One region of the Streptomyces sp. NPDC013455 genome, then DNA from elsewhere that is predicted to be linked to it. Evidence: predicted binding sites of a transcription regulator. Region 1 holds the regulator's gene; the other holds the start of a gene.
What was found. The regulator HrcA, encoded in region 1, represses chaperone genes, less so after heat shock. The targets are predictions, from matches to a motif close to TTNGCACTCNGNNNNNCNGAGTGCNAA.

Region 1 (8,052 bases):
TCGCCCTGGACGAGATCGCGCTCCAGGAGTGGGCCAAGGAGAACGGCCTGGAGGGCCGCTCGTACGCCGAGATCGTCGCCGCCCCGCAGACGGTCGAGATGGTCGACGGGTACGTGCAGCAGCTCAACGCCGGGCTCCAGCGCTGGCAGACCATCAAGAAGTTCCGGCTGCTGCCGCGGGACCTGGACGTGGAGCACGGCGAGATCACGCCGAGCCTGAAGCTGAAGCGGCCGGTGGTCGAGCGCGTGTACAAGGACCTCATCGACGAGATGTACGCCGGGAGCAAGGAGCGCTGACGCGTCCGCCGGGAGTGCTGCGCCCCAGGCCGAACGGCTCGGGGGGCGCACCGCTCCGGGCGTGTGGGCGCGGGGGGTGCGTTCTCGGGCGGCGCCTCCGCGGGGGCGTACGTTCTCGGACCGCGCCTCCCGCCCCGGTGGCACGTCCCCGCAGCGGGTCCGCCCGGAGCACGACCCCGCAGCGGAACGGCCCGGAGCGGGCGCCCGCAGCAGGTCCGCCCGGGGAGTGTGTCGACTCCCGTGGCTCCTGCTCCCGCTCCCGTGGCTCCTGCCCCCGCGCCCGGCACTCCCGTGACCCGCACCCCCGGCGCCCGCACGAGGGCGCCCTTTCCCGTTCGCCGGCGCTCGAAAGATTCCCGCTTCTGGTGCACCCGTAGCACAGTTCTCGGCCATTACCGTCCGCTTCGGTGACTCAGCGCTCACGGCCGCCCCCGGTCTGTCACCCTGGCGGCATGGACATGGCGGCCATACCGACGCAGCGGGAGAGCGGCACCGAGCCCGGTGGGACGAGCGGGCGGGCGACCCTGCCCGGGAGCCCTCTCGCCCCCGGCTCGGCCCGCGCGCTGGTGCGTGCCGCGCTGGAGAACGCGCCCGGGATGTCCGCGCGGCTGGCCGACGACGTCATGGCCGTGGTGAGCGAGCTGGTCACCAACGCCGTGGTGCACGCCGGCACCGACGTGCACGTCGAGTGGCGGCTGGAGGAGACCGGCGCGTTCGTCGTCGAGGTCCGGGACCAGCACCCCTCCCGCGCCCCGCGGGACGCCGGCGGCGGCGAGGGCGGGTACGACACACCGGAGTACGGCCGCGGCCTCCGCCTCGTCGCCACGCTCGCCGAGTCCTGGGGCGTCACCTACCGCACCGGCGCCAAGACCGTGTGGGCGCGGCTCCCCCCGGGCGGCAGCGAGGCACTGGACGGACCGGCCCCGGACCCCGCCCTGGAGGTCGCCGAGGACCTCGCCCCGCAGCCGCACCGCGCCGACGGCGACCGGGACTGGCTCGGCCGGGGCGCGCTGTCCTTCCTCGCCGAGGCGTCCGATCTGCTCGCCGGGCAGCTGGACGAGAACCTGGTCGCCGCGCTCACCGGCCAGCTGATCGTGCCCCGGCTCGCCGACTGGTGCGCGATCTGGCTGGAGGACGAGGCGAGCGTGCGCGGCCGCGCGGGCGGCGGGCCCGCCCGGGTCTGGCACGCCAGCGAAGCCCGCATCGAGGAACTGCGGTGCGCCCTGGAGAAGGAGCCGCCGGGGCCGCCGGACGGGCTGCGCTCCGGCCCCGAGCCCTACCCCTGGCCCGGCCACGCCCTCGGTCCGCAGGGGGCCGACGGCACGGCGCTGTCGTACCGGCTGATCGCGGGCGGCCGCCCGCTCGGCACCCTGGTCATCGGCCGGAACGGGCCGGCCGGCTTCCCCGAGGAGGTCACCGGGCTGGTGGAGGACCTCGGCCGGCGGGTCGCCCTGGCCATCGGCGCGGCCCGGCAGTACGCCCGCCAGGCCACCATCAGCGCCGTCCTCCAGCGCGGCCTGCTGCCCGGCGCGGTCGCCGAGATCCCCGGCGTGCGCAGCGCGCTCGTCTACGAACCCTGCGACAAGGGCGGCCCGAGCGGCGATTTCTACGACCTGTTCCCGGCGGGCGACGGACGCTGGTGCTTCGCCGTCGGCGACGTCCAGGGCAAGGGCCCGGAGGCGGCCGTGGTCATCGGCCTCGCCCGCCCCTGGCTGCGCCTCCTCGCCCGCGAGGGCTACCGGGTCGCCGACGTCCTGGACCGGCTCAACCAGCTGCTGCTGGACGACGCCACCGAGGCCGCCGACGCCGCCGCCCGCGCCCTGGTCGCCGCCGGCGGCCGGCCCCTGGCCGGCGGGGACGGCCCGCAGACCCGCTTCCTCTCCCTCCTCTACGGCGAGCTGACACCGCACGACGGCGGGGTCCGCTGCACCCTCGCCTCCGCCGGCCACCCGCTCCCGCTCGTCCTCGGCCCCGACGGCACCGTGCGCACCGCCGCCCGCCCGCAGACCCTGCTCGGCGTCGTGGAGGACGAGACGTACACCAGCGAGACCCTGGAGCTGCGGCCCGGCGACAGCCTGCTGTGCGTCACCGACGGGGTGACCGAGCGCCGCTCCGGCTCCCGCCAGTTCGACGACGGCGACGGGCTCGCCCGCGCGCTGGCGGGCTGCGCCGGGCTCGGCGCCGAGCTGATCGCGGAGAGGATCCGCCGCCTCGTCCACGACTTCGGCGGCGGGCTCCCCGAGGACGACCTGGCCCTGCTGGTGCTCCAGGCGGAGTGACACCCCCGGGTGCTGGACAATGGAAGGCATGCCTTCCGCACTCCCCGACGGCGAGCCCGTCCCCGCCGACGGCGCGCTGCCCGCGCACGCGCTCGCCGGGGCCGCCGCCCGCCCGCTCGGTTTCTACCTGCACGTCCCGTACTGCGCCACCCGCTGCGGCTACTGCGACTTCAACACCTACACCGCCACCGAGCTGCGCGGCACCGGCGGAGTGCTCGCCTCCCGGGACAACTACGCGGACACGCTGGCGGACGAGGTCCGGCTGGCGCGGAAGGTGCTCGGCGACGACCCGCGCGCGGTCCGTACGGTCTTCGTCGGCGGCGGCACGCCGACCCTGCTCGCCGCCGACGACCTCGTCCGCATGCTGGGCGTGATCCGCGACGAGTTCGGGCTCGCCCCGGACGCCGAGATCACCACCGAGGCGAACCCGGAGTCCGTCGGCCCCGCCTATCTCGCCACCCTCCGCGAGGGCGGCTTCAACCGGATCTCCTTCGGCATGCAGAGCGCGAGGCGGCACGTGCTGCGCGTCCTCGACCGCACCCACACCCCGGGCCGCCCGGAGCGCTGCGTGGCGGAGGCCCGGGCGGCGGGCTTCGACCACGTCAACCTCGACCTGATCTACGGCACGCCGGGGGAGAGCGACGACGACTGGCGGGCGTCCCTGGAGGCCGCCCTGGGCGCCGGCCCCGACCACATCAGCGCCTACGCGCTCATCGTGGAGGAGGGCACCCAGCTCGCCCGCCGGATCCGCCGGGGCGAGATCCCGGCGACCGACGACGACGTCCACGCCGACCGCTACCTGATCGCCGAGGAGATGCTCGGCCGGGCGGGCTTCGACTGGTACGAGGTCTCCAACTGGGCCACCTCCGAGGCGGGCCGCTGCCTGCACAACGAGCTGTACTGGCGGGGCGCCGACTGGTGGGGCGCCGGGCCCGGGGCGCACTCGCACGTGGGCGGGGTGCGCTGGTGGAACGTGAAGCACCCGGGCGCGTACGCGGCCGCCCTCGCCGCCGGCCGTTCCCCGGGCGCGGGCCGCGAGCTGCTGTCCGAGGAGGACCGGCGGGTGGAGCGGATCCTGCTGGAGCTGCGGCTGCGCGAGGGGGTGCCGCTGTCGCTGCTGAAGGAGGAGGGGCTGGCGGCGTCCCGGCGGGCGCTGGCCGACGGGCTGCTCCAGGAGGGGCCCTACGCGCAGGGGCGGGCCGTGCTCACCTTGCGGGGCCGGCTGCTGGCGGACGCGGTGGTGCGGGACCTGGTGGACTGATCACTCCGGGTGCGGGGAACCGCCGGTAAACGCCGGTGCGGGGAGCCTCCGGGAACGCCGGTGCGGGGAGCCTCCGGGAACGCCGGTGCGGGAACCCGGACCGGTGTTCCGGGAACCCGCACCGGGGCTTCGGGAACCCGCACCGGGGTTCCGGGAACCCGGACCGGGGCTTCGGGGAGCCGGACCGGCATGGTCCGGGAGATCGGCGGCCCGGACCACCGTGTCCGGCACTCACCCGGACGTCGGGCCGTCGGGCCCCCCGCTCCCCGTGACGAAGTCGATCAGCTCCTCCACCCGTCCCAGCAGCTCCGGCTCCAGGTCCTTGTAGGAGCCCACCCGCCGCAGGATCGCCTGCCACACCGCCCCGGTGTTCTCCGACGGCCACCCCAGCGCCCGGCACACCCCCGTCTTCCAGTCCTGCCCCCTGGGCACCGCCGGCCATCCCGCGATGCCCAGCGCGGCCGGCTTCACGGCCTGCCAGATGTCGATGTAGGGGTGGCCGACCACCAGCGCGTGCTCGCTGGTCACCGACTGCGCGATCCGCCACTCCTTCGTGCCTGGCACCAAGTGGTCCACCAGCACGCCCAGGCGGGCGTCCGGGCCCGGAGCGAAGGACTCCACGATCGCCGGCAGGTCGTCCACGCCCTCCAAGTACTCCACGACCACCCCCTCGACGCGCAGGTCGTCCCCCCAGACCTTCTCGACCAGCTCGGCGTCGTGCCGGCCCTCGACGTAGATGCGGCCGGCGCGGGCCACGCGCGCGCGTGCCTGGGGGACGGCGACCGAACCGGATGCCGTACGGGCCGGCCGCGCCGGAGCTGACGACGGCCGGACCAGCGTCACCACCCGCCCCTCCAGCAGGAAGCCGCGCGGCTCCAGCGGGAACACCCGGTGCTTGCCGAAGCGGTCCTCCAGGGTCACCGTGCCGGCCTCGCAGCGGATCACCGCCCCGCAGAACCCGGTGCCGGGCTCCTCCACGACCAGTCCCGGCTCGGCCGGCACCTCCGGCACGGGCTGCTGCTTCTTCCACGGCGGGGTGAGGTCGCGGGAGTACTGGCGCATTCGAACGACGATAGGAGAAGACGCCCGCCGAGGCTCACGACACGCCGTGGAACGCCCCCGGGAGCCGCCCGGATCACGCCGGGCACCGGCCGGCCGCCCCGGGAAGCCGGTCAGGGAACGCCGGTGCGGGCCGCCGAGAGAGGACCGGGCCGCCGAGGGAAGACCGGGCCGCCGAGGGAGGACCGGGCCGCCGAGGGAACGCCGGGCCGCCGAGAGAGGACCGGGCCGCCGAAGGAACGCCGGTCCGCTCAGAGCACGCCGAAGCGCGCGGCCAGCGCGTCCCGCTGGCGGCGGACGAAGGACGCGTCCACCACCGCGCCGTGACCCGGCACGTACACCGCCTCCTCGCCGCCGAGCGCCAGCAGCCGGTCCAGCGCGTCCGGCCAGCGGGACGGGACCGCGTCGGGCCCCGCCTGCGGCTCGCCGGACTCCTCCACCAGGTCACCGCAGAAGACGACCTCCGGGTCGCCCGGCACCAGCACCACCAGGTCGTGCGCGGTGTGGCCGGGGCCCACGTTCGCCAGCAGCGCCTGCCGGCCGTCGCCGAGATCGAGGGTCCACTCGCCCGAGACCAGGTGCCCGGGCGGGACCAGCGCCTCCACCGCGCGCTCCGCGTCCGCGGCGGGCAGACCGTTGCGCACCGCGTCCAGGCGCAGCTCCTCGCGCTCGTACGCCAGCACCGCGTCCAGGCCCACCGCCGCGTACGCCTGTACGCCGGCGAACGCGGCGGCGCCGAAGACGTGGTCGAAGTGCGGATGGGTCAGGGCGAGATGGGTCACACGGCCGTCGGCCAGTTCCTGCGCCTGCGCCCGTAGCCGCGCCCCCTCGGTGAGGCTCGATCCGGCGTCCACCACGAGCGCCGTGCCCGCGCCGATCACCAGGCCGGCGGTGCAGTCCCAGCCGGGCAGCCGGCACCGCCCCACCCCGGCCGCCAGCCGTTCCCACCCGAGCTCTTCCCAAGTCACGGTCATACCGGCGACGCTAGCGGTACGACCCGGTACGGCGGCCCGACCTTGCCCAGTGTGTACCCGACAGCCGTACACTGGGCCGGGGAACGCTGGCACTCGCATGGGAAGAGTGCCAGGCGGACGACCCGAAGGGACGAGGGGACGACGTGCTGGAGGTGCGCGCGAATGCTGAGTGAACGCAGGCTTCAGGTACTGCGCGCCATCGTCCAGGACTACGTGGGCACCGAGGAGCCGGTCGGTTCCAAGGCGCTCACCGAGCGGCACAACCTCGGTGTCTCCCCGGCGACCGTCCGCAACGACATGGCGGCCCTGGAGGACGAGGGGTACATCGCCCAGCCGCACACCAGCGCGGGGCGCATCCCCACGGACAAGGGCTACCGGCTCTTCGTGGACAAGCTCGCGGGCGTGAAGCCGATGACCGCGCCCGAGCGGCGGGCCATCCAGAACTTCCTGGAGGGCGCCGTCGACCTCGACGACGTGGTGGCCCGGACCGTCCGGCTGCTCGCGCAGCTGACGCGGCAGGTCGCCGTCGTGCAGTACCCGTCCCTGACCCGGTCCACGGTCCGGCACGTGGAGCTGCTCTCGCTCGCCCCGGCGCGCGTGATGCTCGTGCTGATCACGGACACCGGCCGGGTCGAGCAGCGGATGGTCGACTGCCCGGCGCCGTTCGGCGAGGCCTCGCTGGCGGACCTGCGGGCACGGCTGAACAGCCGGGTCGCGGGCCGCCGGTTCACGGACGTGCCGAAACTGGTCGAGGACCTCCCGGAGGCGTTCGAGCACGAGGACCGCGGTACGGTCTCCACGGTGCTCTCCACCCTCCTGGAGACACTCGTGGAGGAGAACGAGGAGCGGCTGATGATCGGCGGTACCGCCAATCTCACCCGCTTCGGGCACGACTTCCCCCTCACGATCCGGCCCGTCCTGGAGGCCCTGGAGGAGCAGGTCGTGCTCCTCAAGCTCCTCGGCGAGGCGAAGGACCCCGGCGTGACCGTGCGCATCGGCCACGAGAACGCCCATGAAGGACTCAACTCAACCTCCGTGGTGTCGGTGGGCTACGGTTCGGGCGGCGAGGCGGTTGCCAAGCTCGGCGTGGTCGGACCGACCCGCATGGACTACCCGGGAACGATGGGAGCGGTACGCGCAGTGGCACGGTACGTCGGACAGATCCTGGCGGAGTCGTAAGTGGCCACGGACTACTACGCCGTTCTCGGCGTGCGCCGCGACGCGTCGCAGGATGAGATCAAGAAGGCGTTCCGCCGGCTCGCGCGCGAGCTGCACCCGGACGTCAACCCCGATCCGAAGACCCAGGAGCGGTTCAAGGAGATCAACGCCGCTTACGAGGTGCTGTCGGACCCGCAGAAGAAGCAGGTCTACGACCTCGGCGGCGACCCGCTCTCCCAGTCGGGCGGGGCCGGCGCCGGCGGCTTCGGCGCCGGTGGCTTCGGCAACTTCTCGGACATCATGGACGCGTTCTTCGGCACGGCGTCGCAGCGCGGGCCGCGCTCGCGCACCCGGCGCGGCCAGGACGCGATGATCCGCATCGAGGTCGAGCTGGACGAGGCGGCCTTCGGGACCACCAAGGACATCCAGGTGGACACCGCCGTCGTGTGCGGCACGTGCAGCGGTGAGGGCGCGGCCCCGGGCACGTCCGCCCAGACGTGCGACATGTGCCGCGGCCGCGGTGAGGTCTCGCAGGTCACCCGGTCCTTCCTGGGCCAGGTCATGACCTCGCGGCCCTGCCCCCAGTGCCAGGGCTTCGGCACGGTGGTGCCGACCCCGTGCCCGGAGTGCGCCGGCGACGGCCGCGTCCGCTCGCGCCGCACGCTCACCGTGAAGATCCCGGCCGGTGTAGACAACGGCACCCGGATCCAGCTCGCCGGCGAGGGCGAGGTCGGCCCCGGCGGTGGTCCGGCCGGCGACCTGTACGTGGAGATCCACGAGCTGCCGCACCCCACCTTCCAGCGGCGCGGCGACGACCTGCACTGCACGGTCACCATCCCGATGACGGCGGCGGCCCTCGGCACCAAGGTGCCGCTGGAGACGCTGGACGGCATGGAGGAGGTCGACATCCGGCCCGGCACCCAGTCCGGCCAGTCGATCCCGCTGCACGGCCGGGGCGTCACGCACCTGCGCGGCGGCGGCCGGGGCGACCTGATCGTGCACGTGGAGGTCACCACCCCGACCAA
Region 2 (8,052 bases), on a different contig from region 1:
TCCGCCTCCTCGACCTCGACGGCGACGGGCGGGCCGAACTGACCGCCTCCGCCGCCGGCGAGGACGGCGGCAACGGGGCGGTATGGGTGCTGCGCGGGCGCCCGTCCGGCCTGGTCACCGACGGTGCCCTGGTCTTCGGCGGCAAGGCGGTCAAGGCGCCGTACACGAAGGCGGCGTTCGGTTCCGAGCTGAAGTAGCGGCGGGCCGCCCCGTCGGGTGATCCGGGCGGCGTGCCGTGCCGACCCGGCGGCGCGAGGGGCGGCGGAAAAAAATCCGGGGAAATTCCCCCGCCCGTGTCGATCCGGGCGGGTGCCGTTCGACGTAGGGGTGAGCGGCGGGGAACGGCCCCGCCGCCGCTGCCGAAGGAGTCACCATGCCCCGCTACCTGTCGCTCGTGCGCATCGACGAGTCCGCCGCGCCCGCCGGGGGCCCCGGCCCGGAGCTGATGCGGCGGATGGGTGAGCTGATCGAGGAGATGACGAAGTCCGGTGTCCTGCTCGACACCGCCGGGCTGACCCCGTCCGCCGAGGCGGCCCGGGTGGACTGGGACGGCGAGAAGGCGTCCGTCACCGACGGGCCGTTCACCGAGTCCAAGGAGGTCGTCGGCGGCTACGCGCTCATGCAGTGCAAGGACCGGGCCGAGGCGCTGGAGTGGACCCAGCGCTTCCTGAAGATCCACGGCCCGGAGTGGCGGCTCGCCTGCGAGCTGCGGGAGATCGCCGAGGGCTGAGGCCGTTTGGCCCGGTGGCCCGCGGGGTGTTGCATGTGGGCTGTGGAACCACAGCCCACGACGACACAGCCGCCCGCCGGACCGCAGCCGCCGGCCGGGCCTCAGCCGCCGGCCGGGCCTCAGCCGCCGGCCGGGCCTCAGCCGCCTGCCGGGCCTCAGCCGCCGGCCGGGCCTCAGCCGCCGGCCGGGCCTCAGCCGCCGGCCGGGCCTCAGCCGCCCGCCGGACCGCAGCCCCTCGCCGGACCTCGGCCTTCTGGTGGAGCCCAGCCGCCCGCCGGACCGCAGCCCCTCGCCGGACCTCGGCCTTCTGGTGGAGCCCAGCCGCCCGGCGGGCCGCCGCACGGCGCCGCGCGGCCCGGCGCCCTGCGCGCGATCGAGACCGTCTTCCGGCTGGAGTCGCCGCGGGTGATCGCCGGTGTCGCCCGGATCGTGCGGGACGTCGGCATCGCCGAGGAACTCGCGCAGGACGCCCTGGTCGCCGCGCTGGAGCGGTGGCCCCGGGAGGGAGTGCCCGACAACCCCGGCGCCTGGCTGGCGGCCACCGCCCGGCACCGGGCCGTCGACCTGATCCGGCGCCGGGAGACCTACGCCCGCAAGCTCGCCGAGATCGGCCGGGACCTGGAGACCGCGGCCCCGCCCGAGGAGCCCGCCGACCCGGACGACATCGACGACGACCTGCTCCGGCTCGTCTTCACCACCTGTCACCCGGTGCTGTCCCCGAAGGCCCGCACCGCGCTCACCCTGCGCCTGCTCGGCGGCCTGACCACGGCCGAGATCGCCCGTGCCTACCTCGTCCCGGAGCCGACGATCGCCCAGCGGATCGTCCGGGCGAAGCGCACCCTCGCCACCCGGAACGTCGCCTTCGAGGTGCCGTACGGGCCGGACCGGCAGGCCCGCCTCGGTTCGGTCCTGGACGTCATCTACCTGGTCTTCAACGAGGGTTACGCCGCTACCGCCGGCGACGACTGGCTGCGCCCCGGCCTGTGCGAGGACGCGCTGCGGCTGGCCCGGGTGCTGTCGGCGCTGATGCCCGGGGAGCCCGAGGTGCACGGCCTCACCGCGCTGCTGGAGTTCCAGGCGTCCCGCACCGCCGCCCGTACCGGCCCGGACGGCGCGCCGGTGCTGCTGAGGGACCAGGACCGCCGCCGCTGGAACCGCATGCTCATCGCGCGCGGGGTCCGCGCCCTGGAGCGCGCCGGAGCCACGGCGAGCGGCCCGCCGGGCCCCTACGCCCTCCAGGCCGCCATCGCCGCCTGCCACGCGCACGCGTACACCTACGAGGAGACCGACTGGCACGCCATCGCCGCCCTGTACGGCCTGCTGGCCGCCCGCGCGCCGTCCCCGGTGGTCGAACTCAACCGCGCGGTCGCCGTGTCGATGGCCGACGGGCCGGCGCGGGGCCTGGAGCTGGTCGACGCGGTGGCCGCCGCCCCCGCCCTGCGCGACTACCACCTGCTGCCCAGCGTGCGCGGCGACCTGCTGACCCGGCTCGGCCGGACGGAGGAAGCCCGCGCGGAGTTCCTGCGGGCGGCCGGCCTGGCCCGCAACGACCGGGAACGGGAGCTGCTGCTCAGTCGCGCGCGGGTGCTTGCGCCGGAGTCCGGGCAGGCGCCCCGATCAGCATCGTCGGCGCCCCCGCCACCCGGGTGAGGAACACGGTGGCCGCGTTCGGCCCCTGCGGCCTGACCTTCCGCCGCAGTTCCTCCGGCTCGACCGCCGAACCGCGCTTCTTCACGGTCAGCGTGCCGACCTCGCGCTCCCGCAGCAGGGCCTTGAGCTTCTTGACGTTGAAGGGCAGCCGGTCGGTGATCTCGTATGCCGTGGCGTACGGGGTGGGCCGCAGTGCGTCGGCGGTGACGTAGGCGATGGTCGGGTCGACGAGCCCGCCGTCGAGTTCGTCCGCCACCTCCGCGACCAGGTGCGCGCGGATCACGGCACCGTCCGGCTCGTACAGGTACCGCCCCACCGGCCGCACCGCGGGGTCGGGCAGCCCGCGGCCGAGCAGGGAGCGCGGGCCGGGCAGCAGTGTGGCCCGCACGGCGCCCGGCGCCCCGGTCCCGAACCAGAGCACGGCCTCCTTCACGTCCCCGCCGTCGCTGATCCACTCGGCCTCGGCCTCGGCGGGCACCGCCTCGTGCGGGATGCCCGGGGCGATCTTCAGTGCGGCACGGGGGGCCGTGCGGGCCGCGCCGACCGCCCAGGACAGGGGCGGCGAATAGGCCTCGGGATCGAAGATGCGGCCGCGCCCGCCCCGCCGTGCCGGGTCGACGAACACCGCGTCGTACCCGGTGGTGTCCACCTCGGTGACGTCGGCCTCCCGCACCTCGATCAGGCCGGCCAGCCCCAGCGCCTCCGCGTTCGCCCGCGCCACCGCCGCCGTCAGCGGGTCCCGGTCCACGGCGAGCACCCGGATCCCGGCCCGGGCGAGCGCGATCGCGTCCCCGCCGATGCCGCAGCACAGGTCGGCGACGCGGGTCACGCCGAGCTCCGCGAACCGCCGGGCCCGGTACGCCGCCACGGCGGCCCGCGTCGACTGCTCGACCCCGTTCGGCGTGAAGAACATGCGCCCGGCGTCCGCGGCCCCGAACTTCGCCACCGCCCGCTGCCGCAGCCGGGCCTGGCCGAGTGCGGCCGACACCAGCTCGGCCGGGTGGTCCCGGCGCAGCCGGGTGGCCACGGCCAGCTCCTGGGCGGGCTCGGTGTCGCGCACCTCGTCGAGGAGGGCGCGGCCTTCGGGGGTGAGGAGCAGAGCGAGGTCGTTCACCGGGTCATTGTGGGCCAGTCGGTGGATGGTGCGCCTCCGGCGGCGGTGTCGGCCCGGGTCGCGGGCCGGGGCCTGGGAGGATCCGGCACCATGCGAGCAGTAGTACAAAATGACAAAAGCCGGGCATGTCTGCGTCGGCTGGCCCGCGGCGGCGGAGCCGTCACGCTGGCCACCGCCGCCCTGCTCTCCGGCTGCTCCGGGCCCGGCTCCGTGCGCAGCGCGCCCGGCCAGGGCGGCCCCGCCCAGCCCCAGGACCCGGCGGCGCGCCGGGCCGCCGAGCACGCCCGCCTGGTCGCCGCCGCCCGGCGCTGGGGGCTGGACCAGGTCCCGCTGGCCCCTCCGCGGCCGCCCGCGGTGAAGCCGAGGATCACCGCACGCGACGGGTTCGAGGTGGACCACCAGGACGACTGGGACCTGCCCCCCGTCTTCACCACGATCCCCACCCGGCAGAAGGTCGTCTTCCTCACGATCGACGACGGCGCGGAGAAGGACCCGCGGTTCCTGGCCATGATGCGGGAGCTCAGGATCCCGTACACCGCCTTCCTCAGCGACTACCTGGTGAAGGACGACTACGCCTACTTCCGCCGGATGCAGTCCTACGGCAACACCCTCAACAACCACACGCTGCACCACCCCTACCTGCCGGGCCTGTCCTACGAGGAGCAGAAGGACGAGATCTGCGGCATGCAGGCCGTCATGAAGGAACGCTTCGGCAAGGCGCCCACCGTCTTCCGCCCGCCCTACGGCAACTACAACCAGGACACCCTGGTCGCCGCCAAGGAGTGCGGCATCAAGTACGCGCCGATCTGGAACGAGGAGGTCTTCGTCGACCACTGGGAGTACCGCGAGGACGACCGGCGGCTGCGCCGCGGCGACATCGTCCTCACCCACTTCCGCGGCCGGGACGACTGGGACGGCACGATGGTGGACGACATGCGCCGCTTCCTGAACAAGGTCACGCGCGAGGGCTACGCCGTGGCCCGCCTGGAGGACTACCTGTGAGGCGCCTGCGGGCCGCGGTCCTCGCCTCGGCCCTGCTCCTCACCGGCTGCGCCCAGTCCGTCGACCCCATCGAGCGGCTCGGCAAGAAGGCCGCCGAAGGGGTACGCCCGCACGGGCCCGCCGCCGACCGCGGCTACCGGCACTGGGGCCTGAGCCGGCCGCTCGCCCGCTCCCCGCGCCACCCCGCCCGGCCGCTCACCGCGCGGCCGGGGCCGCACACCCCGCCCCCGGTGGTCGACCGCGTCGCCACCCGCGATCCGGTCGTCTTCCTCACCTACGACGACGGCGCCGAACGCGACCCCCGCTTCGTCGACATGGTCCGCGAACTCGGCCTCCCGGTCACCCTGTTCCTCACCGACAGCGTCGCCGCCCCCGGCTACGGCCACTTCGCCCGGCTGCGCGCGCTCGGCGCCGGCATCCAGAACCACACCGTCGACCACCGGGCCCCGGCCGGACTGCCGTACGCCGGCCAGCGCGCCGAGATCTGCGGCCAGCAGGACCGCCTCCGCGCCCGCCTCGGCGTCCGCCCCCGTCTCTTCCGCCCGCCCTACGGCTCCTACGACGCCACCACCCTGCGCGCGGCGGCCGACTGCGGCATCTCCACCGTCGTGCTGTGGCGCGCCGCCCTCACCGCGGCCGGCCTCGGCTACACCCACGGCCCCCACGAGCTGCGCCCGGGCGACATCGTCCTGGTGGGCCCCGACGAGTCGACGCGCCTGCCGCTGCGCGAGCGCACGGTGCGGGTGCTGCGCCGGGTCCAGGAACGGGGACTGACGGTCGGACGCCTGGAGGACTACCTCTAGCCGCCGCCCTCCCGCGTCGGCGCCGGCCGGGCCGGTGGACGGCCCGGCGCGGGCGAATCCGGCCGACGCGCCGCGCGGCATTGGCACTCCGCTTGACCGAGTGCTAATCGCGGTCATAGTCTCAGGTCTGGCACTCCCCCCTGGAGAGTGCCAACAAACGCGACGGGCAGGTCCGGCACCCGCGACGACGGATCGACCTGGTCGCCACCTCAGACAGTTAACCCCGTGAGATCTCCGAAGGGGGAGGTCGGATCGTGACGACCGCCAGCTCCAAGGTTGCCATCAAGCCGCTCGAGGACCGCATCGTGGTCCAGCCGCTGGACGCCGAGCAGACCACGGCCTCTGGCCTGGTCATCCCGGACACCGCGAAGGAGAAGCCCCAGGAGGGCGCCGTCCTCGCCGTGGGCCCGGGCCGGTTCGAGAACGGCGAGCGCCTGCCGCTCGACGTCAAGGTCGGCGACGTCGTCCTCTACAGCAAGTACGGCGGCACCGAGGTGAAGTACAACGGCGAGGAGTACCTCGTCCTCTCGGCTCGCGACGTGCTCGCGATCATCGAGAAGTAATCCCTCGAAGCAACCATTTGCTTTGAGCTGCGCCCCTGGCCCCCGCGACCACCAAGAAGCCGGGCGCCCGGGGCGCAGCGTCTTTTCACCCACAGATTTCCGAGAGGGCTCCCGCTGTCATGGCGAAGATCCTGAAGTTCGACGAGGACGCCCGTCGCGCCCTTGAGCGCGGCGTCAACAAGCTGGCCGACACGGTCAAGGTGACGATCGGCCCCAAGGGCCGCAACGTCGTCATCGACAAGAAGTTCGGCGCCCCCACCATCACCAACGACGGTGTCACGATCGCCCGCGAGGTCGAGATCGAGGACCCGTACGAGAACCTCGGCGCGCAGCTGGTGAAGGAGGTGGCGACCAAGACCAACGACATCGCTGGTGACGGCACCACCACCGCCACCGTCCTCGCCCAGGCGCTGGTGCGCGAGGGCCTGAAGAACGTCGCCGCCGGCGCTTCCCCGGCCGCCCTGAAGAAGGGCATCGACGCCGCGGTCAAGGCTGTCTCCGACGACCTGCTCGCCTCGGCCCGCCCGATCGACGAGAAGTCCGACATCGCCGCCGTCGCCGCGCTGTCCGCCCAGGACCAGCAGGTCGGCGAGCTCATCGCCGAGGCGATGGACAAGGTCGGCAAGGACGGTGTCATCACCGTCGAGGAGTCCAACACCTTCGGTCTGGAGCTGGACTTCACCGAGGGCATGGCCTTCGACAAGGGCTACCTGTCGCCGTACTTCGTGACGGACCAGGAGCGCATGGAGGCCGTCCTGGAGGACCCGTACATCCTCATCAACCAGGGCAAGATCTCCGCCATCACGGACCTGCTGCCGCTGCTGGAGAAGGTCATCCAGGCCGGCTCCTCCAAGCCGCTGCTGATCATCGCCGAGGACGTCGAGGGCGAGGCCCTGTCGACCCTGGTCGTCAACAAGATCCGCGGCACCTTCAACGCCGTCGCGGTGAAGGCCCCCGGCTTCGGCGACCGCCGCAAGGCGATGCTCCAGGACATGGCCGTCCTCACCGGCGCCACCGTCATCTCCGAGGAGGTCGGCCTCAAGCTCGACCAGGTCGGCATCGACGTGCTCGGCTCCGCCCGCCGCGTCACCGTCACCAAGGACGACACCACGATCGTCGACGGCGCCGGCAAGTCCGAGGACGTGCACGGCCGCGTCGCGCAGATCAAGGCCGAGATCGAGAACACCGACTCCGACTGGGACCGCGAGAAGCTCCAGGAGCGCCTCGCGAAGCTGGCCGGCGGCGTGTGCGTGATCAAGGTCGGCGCCGCCACCGAGGTGGAGCTGAAGGAGAAGAAGCACCGTCTGGAGGACGCCATCTCCGCGACCCGCGCCGCGGTCGAGGAGGGCATCGTCTCCGGTGGTGGCTCCGCGCTGGTCCACTCCTCCAAGGTCCTCGAGGGCAACCTCGACAAGACCGGCGACGAGGCCACCGGTGTCGCCGTCGTCCGCAACGCCGTGGTCGAGCCGCTGCGCTGGATCGGCGAGAACGCCGGCCAGGAGGGCTACGTCATCGTGTCCAAGGTCAAGGACCTGGACAAGGGGCAGGGCTACAACGCCGCCACCGGCGAGTACGGCGACCTGATCAAGGCCGGCGTCATCGACCCGGTCAAGGTCACCCGCTCGGCCCTGGAGAACGCCGCCTCCATCGCCTCCCTGCTGCTCACGACCGAGACCCTGGTCGTCGAGAAGAAGGAAGAGGAGCCGGAGGCCGCGGGCCACGGCCACAGCCACGGCCACGCCCACTGAGCGAACCGCAGCTGAGCTGGGGCCCGGCACTCCCGACGGGGGTGCCGGGCCCTCGCGTCGTCTACCGCTCCAGTTCGTCCAGCGCCCCGAGCTGCTGCATCAGCCCCAGCTGGTCGTGCTGCCACCACAGCTCGGCGATCTTGCCGCCGGGGCCGAACCGGAACAGTGTCATCCCGGTCATCGTGACCCGCCTGCCGGTGGGCGCGATGCCGAGGAAGTCGGCTCTGTGGGTGGCGTTCCAGGTCCACCGCGCGCAGGCCCGGTCGCCCTGGACCAGCACCTCCTCGACGGTGAACGTGAAGTCGAAGGCGGCGCGCCACATCCGGAACTCGGCGCGGGCGTGGTCCAGCCCGAGGGTGTCCTGCGGGTTCACCGGGTCGTGGCCGTGGATGTCCTCGTCGAGGAGATCGTTGAGCGGAGGCAGCTCGCCCGGGCTCGCGAG

Region 2: the regulator HrcA is predicted to act here: its motif matches at 5,380-5,406, upstream of groES (co-chaperone GroES).

The regions. Positions count from the first base shown of each region.
Region 1 covers NZ_JBEYCX010000001.1:682,786-690,837, reverse strand. The annotation lists gene ABZ576_RS03055 (AMP-dependent synthetase/ligase) at 1-296, shown strand, start outside; gene ABZ576_RS03050 (SpoIIE family protein phosphatase) at 755-2,575, shown strand; gene hemW (radical SAM family heme chaperone HemW) at 2,604-3,836, shown strand; gene ABZ576_RS03040 (DUF3097 domain-containing protein) at 4,068-4,898, opposite strand; gene ABZ576_RS03035 (MBL fold metallo-hydrolase) at 5,147-5,869, opposite strand; gene hrcA (heat-inducible transcriptional repressor HrcA) at 6,032-7,048, shown strand; gene dnaJ (molecular chaperone DnaJ) at 7,049-8,052, shown strand, end outside.
Region 2 covers NZ_JBEYCX010000010.1:119,067-127,118, forward strand. The annotation lists gene ABZ576_RS18330 (FG-GAP-like repeat-containing protein) at 1-197, shown strand, start outside; gene ABZ576_RS18335 (YciI family protein) at 374-730, shown strand; gene ABZ576_RS18340 (sigma-70 family RNA polymerase sigma factor) at 1,094-2,380, shown strand; gene ABZ576_RS18345 (class I SAM-dependent methyltransferase) at 2,301-3,494, opposite strand; gene ABZ576_RS18350 (polysaccharide deacetylase family protein) at 3,585-4,496, shown strand; gene ABZ576_RS18355 (polysaccharide deacetylase family protein) at 4,493-5,299, shown strand; gene groES (co-chaperone GroES) at 5,554-5,862, shown strand; gene groL (chaperonin GroEL) at 5,982-7,610, shown strand; gene ABZ576_RS18370 (ester cyclase) at 7,672-8,052, opposite strand, start outside.